Regions from separate parts of the Allobosea sp. 05T439 genome, predicted to be linked through region 2. Evidence: predicted binding sites of a transcription regulator. Region 2 holds the regulator's gene; the other holds the start of a gene.

Region 1 (5,169 bases), on a different contig from region 2:
TCGGGCCATTCTGGTTCAGCCCCTGCATCAGCATTGGAGGCTCGGGCTGCACCACGACATGCACGGTGCCCCCCTTCTTCGGCTCCTGCGCGGTGGCTGCCCCGAGCGCGAGCACTGAAGCGGCAAGCGCCAGGCCAAGTCTCAATCCGGTCATCGTTGTTCTCCCGTTCCCCTGTGCCGGTTCCGGCAGCTGCGTGAGCGCACCGGGCACGGCCTCTCTTTTCGACTGGCATCGCGGCCTACCGGGATCGCACCCGAACATGTGCCGATTAGCAAGCTCCGCGCCATTGAAAGCCAGAGTCAAAATTCGTGTCAATGACTGACATGGCGTGTTATTAGACGACACGATGAAAGATCGGGCGATTGGCGCTGCGAGAGGGCCGATGAACAGCGCAGGCGACAGCCGGACCGCGAAACTTCCGCCGGGCGTCCCGATCGTCAGGGCGCTCGACCGGGCCATTGCCCTGCTCCGCGCCTTCCGCCCCGAGCAACCACGCCTCGGGCTGAGCGAGCTCGCTCGCCAGGTCGGACTCGACAAGGGCACGACGCGGCGGCTGCTGCAGACATTGCAGCTCAACGAACTGGTCGAGCACGACGAACGCTCGCAGACCTATGCATTGGCGGTCGGGCTGATCGAACTCGGCAGCGCCGTCACGACCGGGCGCGAGCTTCGGGACGTGGCCGGCCCCTATCTGACCGAGATCGCCGAGAAGACCGGCGCGACCTCGTTCCTATGGGTTCATATCTCGGGCCGCGCACTCTGCGTGGACCGCGTGCGCGCCTCACTGCCGCATGTCGATGCGACATGGTTCGCGGTCGGTGCTCAGGCGCCGCTGAACTGCGGCGGCGGCCCACGGGTGATCCTGGCCTATCTCGACGAGGCGCAGCGGCGACAGGCACTGGCCCTGGAACTGCCAAAGCGCGCGCCGGCAAGCCAGACGGACCCCGACCTGCTCTGGCGCGAGGCTGATCGTATTCGCGCGCAAGGCTGGGAGCTGGCCGCCGACGACTTCTTCATTGGCTTGACGGGCGTCGGCGTACCGATCTTCGACCGCAGCGGCGCGCTTGCCGGCGCACTCAGCATCTCGTCGCTGACCTCGATCGTCGCACCTGAAGGGCGCCCAGCGCATCTCGATGCCTTGCAGGACGCTGCCATGCGCATCGGGGCGCGCCTTCTCCCCGCCTGATCGACGTCTGCCTAAGCAGCAGGCTAGGGAAAGGCAGCTGATTCCTGTATGGGACGCAAGGCGCGCGACGAACCCGCCAATCGGCGAGCGCGCTTGCCGACTGGAGCCGACGCTCGGGCTCTCAAGGGCTTCGAGCGTTCATTTCGCTGCAATGAAGCATGGCCATCACCGCTGAGGCGGTCAATCCACGGCCTTTAAGGCGTTGGACGGCTATTCGATATTGATTTGCCGGCTTTCTAACATAGGTTCTGTTTACGGATGGGAGGGCACAGGTTTCGATGAAGAAGGCGAAGTCAGGATTGGGGAAGCCGCGCTCGCAGATCGCCGCGCTCCCCATCCGCCGATCGCCGACGGGGGAGCCGGAGCTTCTCCTGGTCACGACACGCACGACGCGGCGATGGATCGTTCCCAAGGGCTGGCCCATCAAGGGCAAGAAGAACCATGAGGCTGCGGCGATCGAAGCGCGCGAAGAAGCCGGCGTGATCGGCAAGGCCCACAAGAAGCCCGCGGGGCGCTACATCTATTGGAAGCGGATGAGCGACCACTTCGTTCTCTGCAAGGTGGCGCTCTATATTCTTGATGTCGAGCGTCGGCTTGAAAAATGGGCCGAGCACAATCAGCGGCTTTCGCACTGGTTCACGCTTGAAGATGCTGCCGAGATTGTCGACGAGCCCGGCCTGAAGGCTGCGATCCGCGCGCTGAAGTTGAATTGACCGACGCTGCGGGTTGCGCAGACTCAGCGCCCCTCGGCGGCGCCTCCTGATCCCGGTCACCGCCCGGTCAGGAACAGGCCGGAGACAAAATAGGCGATAGCCGAGATCAGTCCTGCCATCGGCATCGTCACGATCCAGGCGAAGACGATGCCGCGAGCCACCCCCCATCGCACGGCCGTCACGCGCCGGGCGGCGCCGACACCGATGATCGCGCCTGTGATCGTATGCGTCGTCGAGACGGGGATGCCGAGATAGGTCGCCATGAACAGCGTGATCGCGCCGCCCGTCTCCGCGCAGAAACCCTGCTGGGGTGAAAGCCGGGTGATCTTCGAGCCCATGGTGTGAACGATCCGCCAACCTCCACAGAGCGTGCCGAATGCCATGGCCGCCTGGCAGGAGATGACGACCCAGAACGGCACCGAGAACGTCTCGCCCATCATGCCATGCGAGAACAGCAGCACCGCAATGATGCCCATCGTCTTCTGCGCATCATTCGCCCCGTGTCCGAGCGAGTAGAGCGAAGCCGAAACGAACTGCAGCAGCCGGAAGGTGCTGTCGACCTTGATAGGGGCCACGCGCAGGAACACCCAGGAGACGATCAGGACGAGGACCAGCGCCAGGGCGAAGCCGATGGCCGGAGACATGAAAATCGCGACGAAGGTCTTGCCGAGCCCCCACCAGACGATCGACGAGAAGCCAGCCTTGCTCAGCCCGGCCCCGACCAGTCCGCCGATCAGTGCATGCGACGAACTCGACGGAATGCCTGCAATCCAGGTGACGACATTCCAGACGATGGCGCCGGTCAGGGCACCGAAGATGACACGGTCATCGACGATGGCGGTCTGGACAATGCCGGACCCGACGGTCTCGGCGACATGCAGGCCGAAGAACAGGAACGCGATGAAATTGAAGAAGGCAGCCCAGAACACCGCCCAGCGCGGCGCCAGAACCCTGGTCGAGACGATGGTCGCGATCGAATTGGCCGCATCGTGAAGTCCGTTCAGGAAATCGAACAGAAGCGCGACCGCGATCAGGAAGACCAGGGCAAAGGCGACGCTTGAGAAATCCACCGGGCCAACCGCCTAGAGATGTTCGAGGACGATACGGCTGACGCGCTTGGCGACATCCTCGAAACGGTCCACCACCTTCTCGAGATGGTCGTAGATCTCTGCGCCGACGATGAAACCCATCGTGTCCGAAGTCTGGTGCGCCTTGAACAACGCCTTCAGGCCCTGGTCGTGCAGTTCGTCGGATCGCTCCTCGATGGCCCGGATATCCTTGGCGAGTGCGCCGATCGAAATCGCATGTTTCTTGATGTCGCGCAGCATCGGCAGCAGCACGACGACGCGCTCGGACGCCTGGACGATGACCGCCCCGAGTTCCTTCATGCAGGGCTCGAAGCTCGTAACCTCGAACAGCGTGATCGCCTTTACGGTCTTCTGCATCTGGTCGATGGCATCGTCCATCGAACCGATCAGCTCCTCGATATCGCCACGGTCGAAGGGCGTGATGAAGGTGCGGCCGACTTCCAGCATTACCTCCGCGGCGATCTCGTCAGCGCGATTTTCCTGGAAAAGCACCTCGGTGCAACCTGCCTCCACCGGGGTTTCGCCCCTGAGGAGGCCGTTCAGGGCCGCGGCACCTGCCACCAATGTCCTGGAATGGCTCTCGAACAGGTCGAAGAACTTGGGCTCCTTGGGCAGGAGCTTCTGAAACCAGCCGAGCATCGGCGCCTCGTTATGTCATCGATCCGTCACAATCGCGATAAGCGGTTGGTATATCGCTGTAAAGCGGCATGCGCGATCGCACGGGGCGTAATCCCGAGGGCGGCCGTCGCTAGGTGATTGAGAGGGAAATGGTGGGCCGGGCCGGATTCGAACCGGCACCGGCGCTGTTATGAGCAGCGAGCTCTAACCGTTGAGCTACCGGCCCGCTCTTCGCCTAACACCCTCGCCTTCTGTCCCGCAAGACCCCAGGCAGCCCCCGCAACTGAAACGGCCCCGCTGCGTCTCGCGAGCGGGGCCGTTAGCAATGGTTGGATGCAGTGGATCGCTCAGGCCGCCCGGGCGACCGACGCCCCGCCGTGCCCGGCGACGTGTCCCTCGCGGAACTGGAAGCGCCCGATATGTTCGGTCAGCGCGCGGGTCTGCTCATCCGTCAGTGCGAGCGCGGCATTCGTCTCCTCGACCAGCGCAGCATTCTGATGCGCCATCGTGCCGATGCCGTCGATCTCGTTGTTGATGGCGGAAACGTCGCTTGCCTGGCTCCGCGCCGTTTGCGAGATGCCGTTCATCAGTCCGGAGAGATCGTTGACCGAGGACACAATACTTTCGAACATCGCCGAGGTCTCCTCGACGAGGCCGACACCGACCGCGACATCGCCATGCGCGGCCTCGACCAGGCGCTTGACGTCGTTCGAGGCATCCGCCGAGCGCTTCGCGAGACTGCGCACCTCGGCCGCGACGACCGCGAAACCGCGGCCGCTGTCGCCGGCGCGCGCCGCCTCCACTGCCGCATTGAGCGCCAGCAGGTTGGTCTGGAAGGCGATCTCGTCGATCATCGAGATGACTTCCGAGATCTTGTCCGACGACGCGCGGATGCGGCGCATCGCGTCCAGCGCCGAGGCGACGACCTTTTCGCCCTGCTGGGCACGCTGCTCGGCGCTCTCGGCCATGCCCATGGCTTGCGAGGCCTCGTCGGCCGTCTTCTTCACGGTGCCCGCGAAGGCGCCGAGCTGATTGGTCGCCATCGAGACAGCGTTGCTTTCTTCCGTCGTACGCTCGGCGAGGTCGGTGACACCATCGAGAATCTCGCTGGTCGCACTGCGCACGGCCGAAACCGTATCCGAAAGACGCGCGAGCGTGCTTTCGAACTCTTCGGCGAGGCCGTTGGCGCCGTCCTTGAGCTCGGCGAAAGCGCCGTGATAGCTGCCCTTGACCCGGGTCGAGAGCTGGCCAGCCGACAGTTCGGCCAGCACTTCGCAGGTTTCCGAAAGCCCGGCCTGGACGGTTTCGAGCAGGGCATTGACGGAACCCGCAAGCGCGTTGAGCTCGGCATCTGCGAAGCTTGCCGAGACGCGGCGGCTGAAGTCGCCGGCGGCCGCGGCCTCGACCACCTGGCCGAAGGCTTCCCCCAGCTCCTGCATCATCTCACGACGGCGCTGCTGCGCCAGGGCCTCGTCCTCGATCTTCGCAGCTTCGGCGGCTCGCAGCGCCAAGGCATTGTCGCGGAACAGCAGCACGCTGCGCGCAATGTCCGAGATCTCGTCA
Region 2 (5,169 bases):
GCATTCATAATCATTGGGCTATACGTCAGTCAATCGAAGCCTGCGCGCGCAACGATCGCCGTCGGGTCTCGCAACTCAGGATCAAGGTGGCCGCGACGGACGGCCCGACGCAAGCGCGGCGCTCTTCCGGCATCGGCTGCCCCCTTGGGAACGGGACTGCGCTCGTGATCGGGGGCCAGGGGCAGCGCGCGATGGCTCTGCTCTTGATGGTGCGGCCGGACACGGGGGTGTAGACTGTTCGGGTCTTGTCTTCGGCAGTGCCTGATCCCCATCTCCAAGTGATCGCCGCTTCAGATTCCAGCATCGGGTTGGCGCTGCATCGCAAGCAGTCGTGAGGACGTAACACTGAAAGCTGTGGTCCGGTTCGCCGGATGTGCCGAGATCAATAGGAGGAGGCCAGAATGACTCGCGCCTTCGTCAAGGAAGCCGAGGAAAGAGGGACCCTGGACGAGCTGCCGGACCGGCCAGTCTCGCCTCACCCGAACCTCGTGACGCCTGAGGGGCTCGCACAGATCGAGGCCCAGCTGGCGCGCTGGCATGACGAACACGCGGCGGCGCTGGCCGGAGGCGACCGCACCGAGATCGCTCAGACGCGGCGCGAGTTCCGCTACTGGGCGGCGCGGCGCGCCAGCGCCAAGCTGGCCCCTGCGCAGGAAAGGCACGACATCGTCCGCTTCGGCTCGACAGTGACGATCCGCCGGGCCGATGGGCGCGAGCAGAACTGGCGGCTGGTCGGCGAGGACGAGGCCGATCCGGCACACGGAACGCTGCCCTATGTCGCGCCGTTGGCGAGCGCGCTGATGGGCAAGGGCATTGGCGAGAGCGTCAGCATCGGCACTGAGGCGGTCGAGATCATCGCGATCTCCTGAGGCGATCGTTCAGCTATCCGCGAGCCAGGCCTGAATCCCTGCTGCAGCTGCGACTCCGGTCGCGAAACAGGCCTGCAGCAGATAGCCGCCGGTCGGCGCCTCCCAATCCAGCATCTCGCCTGCGACAAAGGTACCGGGCAAGCGTTTCAGCATGAAGCCTTCCTCGACCTCGGCCGCGGCGACGCCACCGGCGGTGGAGATCGCCCGCTCGATCGGTCTGAGACCGGTGAGCACCAGAGGCGCGGCCTTGATCAGTGCGGCCAGCCTCTCCGCGTCTTCGGGGAGTGGCCCCTTCGCCGCTTCGCGCAGCAGCGCAATCGCGGATGGAGCAAGACCTGCAGCCTTGCGCAGATGATTGCTCAGCGTCACGCCCTTGCGACGATGCGCGAGGCGCTGGACCAGCAGTGCCGCCTCGTGATCGGGCCGCAGATCGATGGTGATGACCGCCCTGCCCTCGCGCAGGATCGTCTCGCGAATCGGGGCAGAGAGTGCATAGACCGCGCCGCCTTCCAGACCCGTCGCATCGATCATCGCCTCGCCGGGCACGGATTGGCCGCCGAAGCTCAGGACGATGCGCTTCAACGGTACTCCGGCAAAACGCTCTCGCATGGTCTGGGACCAATCGACCGTGAAACCGCCATTGGCCGGGCGCAGCGGCGCGATCGCAACGCCGCGCGCCGCCAACAAGGGTGCCCAGCCACCATCCGAACCCAGCCGTGGCCAGCTCGCACCGCCGAGCGCGAGCAGCGTCGCGTCGGGCCGCGCCTCGACATCGGCGCCATCGCGGCTCCGGAACGTCAGAGCTCCCGCTTCGCTCCAGCCGGTCCAGCGCTGCCCAGGCGCGAAGGCGACGCCGAGACCATCGAGCCGGCGCAGCCATGCCCTCAGCAGGGGCGAGGCCTTCATGGCGCGCGGGAAGACGCGGCCGCTGCTGCCGACGAACGTGTCCTGCCCGAGCGCATCGGCCCAGTCGCGCAGGGATTGTGGCGGGAAGGCGCGAATGGCCGGCTCCAGCCAGGCTTGCGCATCGCGATAGCGGGGCAGGAACCTGTCGAGCGGTTCGGAATGGGTAAGGTTCAATCCGCCGCGCCCGGCCAGCAGGAATTTGCGGGCCGGCGAGGGCATGCGATCGTAGATCGTGACGGTGTCCCCGGCTGCCGCAAGGCGCTCGGCCGCGATCAGCCCGGAGGGCCCTGCTCCAATAATGGCGACGTGATGTGTGGGCATCGGTCCGGCTTGCCGTCAGCGCGCCCTGCGGTCAAGGGTAATCCCGCCCCGAAGGCCATCGACAGGGACGAACCATGCCGACCATCGCCGCCTATTTCGGCGCAGCCATTCTCGAAATCGCCGGCTGTTTCGCGTTCTGGGGCTGGCTCCGGCTCGACAAGCCCATCTGGTGGCTCGTACCCGGACTGTTTTCGCTCGCCCTGTTCGCCTGGCTGCTGACGCTGGCGGAGAGCGAAGCCGCCGGACGGGCCTATGCCGCCTATGGCGGCGTCTACATCGTCAGTTCGCTCGCCTGGCTCTGGGCCGTGGAAGGCTTTCGCCCCGACCGCTGGGACATTATCGGTGGGCTGATCTGCCTCGCCGGCGCGGCGATTATTATCGCAGGGCCGCGCGAGGGTATCGGCCCGAAAGGTGGATTGCGGTTTTCGGGAAGGCCGATGCAACCATAGACGGTTAGATCGTCGGGCGGATTCGATATCCGGCCCGATGATCCAAGTCCCCGATGATCCAAGTCTCAGCTCCGCGCAAAGGTCTCGTCGAAGGCATAGCCGGCACCGCGCACGGTCCGCAGCGGGTCCTTGGCGTTGTCAGGAGTGATCGCCTTGCGCAGCCGGCCGACATGGACGTCGACGGTGCGCTCGTCGATATAGACGTCGCGGCCCCAGACCGCGTCGAGCAGCTGGGCCCGGGAATAGACCCGCCCCGGCGCCTGCATCAGGAATTCGAGCAGGCGGAACTCGGTCGGGCCGAGATGCAGCTCGCTGCCTGAGCGGCGGACACGGCGGGTGGTGCGGTCGAGTTCGAGATCGCCGGCGGCCAACAGGCCGGCGACATGACCCGGCTTGGCGCGGCGTAGCAACGCCTGGATGCGGGCGATCAGCTCGGGCAGCGAGAACGGCTTGACGACATAGTCGTCGGCCCCGGTGGCGAGGCCGCGCACACGCTCGGTTTCCTCGCCGCGGGCGGTGAGCATGATGATCGGCACCCGCTCGGTATCGCGACGGGTCCGCAGCCTCCGGCAGAGCTCGATGCCGGAAAGGCCCGGCAGCATCCAGTCGAGCAGCACGAGGTCCGGCGTATGATCGCGCAGATGCAGCTCGGCATCGTCGCCACGCGCGACGCTGTCGACCTCGAAGCCCTCGGCTTCGAGATTGTAGCGCAGCAACAGGGTCAGCGGCTCTTCGTCCTCAACGATCAGGATGCGTGCAGGCATGTCTCACTCGGTCCCAAAGGTGTCGGGCGCCGGTCACTKACCGGTGGCGGCGTCCAGAAGGATATTGGTCGTGTCGAGCTTCGGGCGGGCTGCGTCCAAGGCTTCGCCCGTGACGAGATAGTGGATCGTCTCGGCGATGTTGGTGGTGTGGTCGCCGATGCGCTCGACATTCTTGGCGCAGAACAGGAGATGCGTGCAGAAGGTGATGTTGCGCGGGTCTTCCATCATATAGGTGAGCAGCTCGCGGAAGAGCGAGGTATAGAGCGCGTCGATCTCATCGTCGCGGCGCCAGACCTCCATGGCCTTCTGCTCGTTGCTGACGGCGTAAGCGTCGAGCACGTCCTTGAGCTGGGCCTGAACCAGGCGGCTCATATGCTCGAGGCCGACGACCGCGCGCGACGGCGGCTGGAACTGGCCGGAGATGGCGACCGCGCGCTTGGCGATATTCTTGGCGAGATCGCCGACACGCTCGATATCGGCGGCGATGCGGATGGCGGAGATCAGCTCGCGCAGGTCGTTGGCGAGCGGCTGGCGCCGGGCGATGGTGAGCACCGCCTTCTCCTCTACCTCGCGCTGCAGATTGTCGAGGCGCTGGTCGGCGCTGATGACCTTCTGTGCCAGCCCGGTGTCGCGGCGCACCAGGGCGACTGTCGAATCGCCGAGCATGCGCTCCGACATGCCCCCCATCTCGGCCAGGCTGCGGCGGATCCCCTCGAGATCGGCATCATATGAGCGGACGATGTGATCAGTCATCGCGGCGTATCCTTTGTCGGCAAAGCAGTTGGAAGGCTGGGCGCCGGTTCAGCCGAAGCGGCCGGTGACGTAGTCCTGCGTCTGCTTCTTGTGCGGGTTCATGAAGATGGTGTTGGTGGCGTCGAATTCGATCACCTCACCGAGATACATGAAGGCGGTGTACTGCGAGATACGCGCCGCCTGCTGCATGTTGTGGGTGACGATGACGATGGTGAAGTCGGTCTTGAGCTGCTCGAGCAGGTCCTCGATCTTGCCGGTCGAGATCGGATCGAGCGCCGAGGTCGGCTCGTCGAACAGGATGACTTCCGGCTTCTGGGCAATGGTCCGCGCAATGCAGAGGCGCTGCTGCTGGCCGCCGGACAGGCCCATGCCGGAGGTCTTCAGCTTGTCCTTGACCTCGTCCCAGAGCGCGGAACGGCGCAGCGCACCCTCGACGCGGTCATCGAGCTCGGATTTCGGTGGCTTCTCGTAGAGGCGGATGCCGAATGCGACATTGTCGTAGATCGACATCGGGAAGGGCGTCGGCTTCTGGAACACCATGCCGACGCGCGAGCGCAGCTCGTTCACATCGATATCGTTGCTGATGACGTTGCGGCCGTCGAGCAGGATCTCGCCGGTGGCGCGCTGCTCGGGATAAAGCGAGTAGATCCGGTTGAAAATGCGCAGCAGGGTCGACTTGCCGCAGCCCGACGGTCCGATCAGGGCCGTGACATGGCGGTCCCGGAAGTCGAGATTGATGTTCTTCAGCGCCTTGTGCTCGCCGTAGTAGAAATCGAGGTTCTTGACCGCGATCCGGACGGGGGCCTCGGCATCAAGCGCTTGCGGGCTCAGTTCCAGCGTCGAAAGCATCGACTTGTTCCTTCAGATCGAACGCGACGAGGGTTTAAGGCCGTTCATTTGCCGCCCCGCACGATACGGCGGGCGATAAGCGAGAGGCACAGGATCGAGACGGTGATGATCAGCGAACCGGCCCAGGCGAGTTGCTGCCAGTTCTCATAGGGGGCGGAGGCGAACTGGTAGATCGTCACCGGCAGGTTGGAGACGCCGCCGACGAGGCTGGGCGAGAACCAGAAATTGTTGTTCAGCGCAGTGAAGATCAGCGGCGCC

Evidence for each region. The regulator PhoB, encoded in region 2, activates phosphate uptake and scavenging genes when phosphate is short. The targets are predictions, from matches to a motif close to TGTCATNNANCTGTCAT.
Region 1: AC1DIO_RS02695 (DUF47 domain-containing protein) is a predicted target of PhoB. The motif match lies at 3,641-3,657, and genes of this name have one in related genera.

Annotation. Positions count from the first base shown of each region.
Region 1 is NZ_JBFTKP010000002.1:146,809-151,977, forward strand. Features, by position in the region: gene AC1DIO_RS02675 (ABC transporter substrate-binding protein) at 1-154, opposite strand, end outside; gene AC1DIO_RS02680 (IclR family transcriptional regulator) at 384-1,187, shown strand; gene AC1DIO_RS02685 (NUDIX hydrolase) at 1,466-1,900, shown strand; gene AC1DIO_RS02690 (inorganic phosphate transporter) at 1,957-2,970, opposite strand; gene AC1DIO_RS02695 (DUF47 domain-containing protein) at 2,983-3,627, opposite strand; tRNA gene AC1DIO_RS02700 (tRNA-Ile) at 3,757-3,832, opposite strand; gene AC1DIO_RS02705 (methyl-accepting chemotaxis protein) at 3,954-5,169, opposite strand, start outside.
Region 2 is NZ_JBFTKP010000008.1:129,787-134,955, forward strand. Features, by position in the region: gene greA (transcription elongation factor GreA) at 402-869, shown strand; gene AC1DIO_RS11750 (TIGR03862 family flavoprotein) at 879-2,096, opposite strand; gene AC1DIO_RS11755 (YnfA family protein) at 2,171-2,545, shown strand; gene phoB (phosphate regulon transcriptional regulator PhoB) at 2,611-3,309, opposite strand; gene phoU (phosphate signaling complex protein PhoU) at 3,343-4,062, opposite strand; gene pstB (phosphate ABC transporter ATP-binding protein PstB) at 4,111-4,911, opposite strand; gene pstA (phosphate ABC transporter permease PstA) at 4,956-5,169, opposite strand, start outside.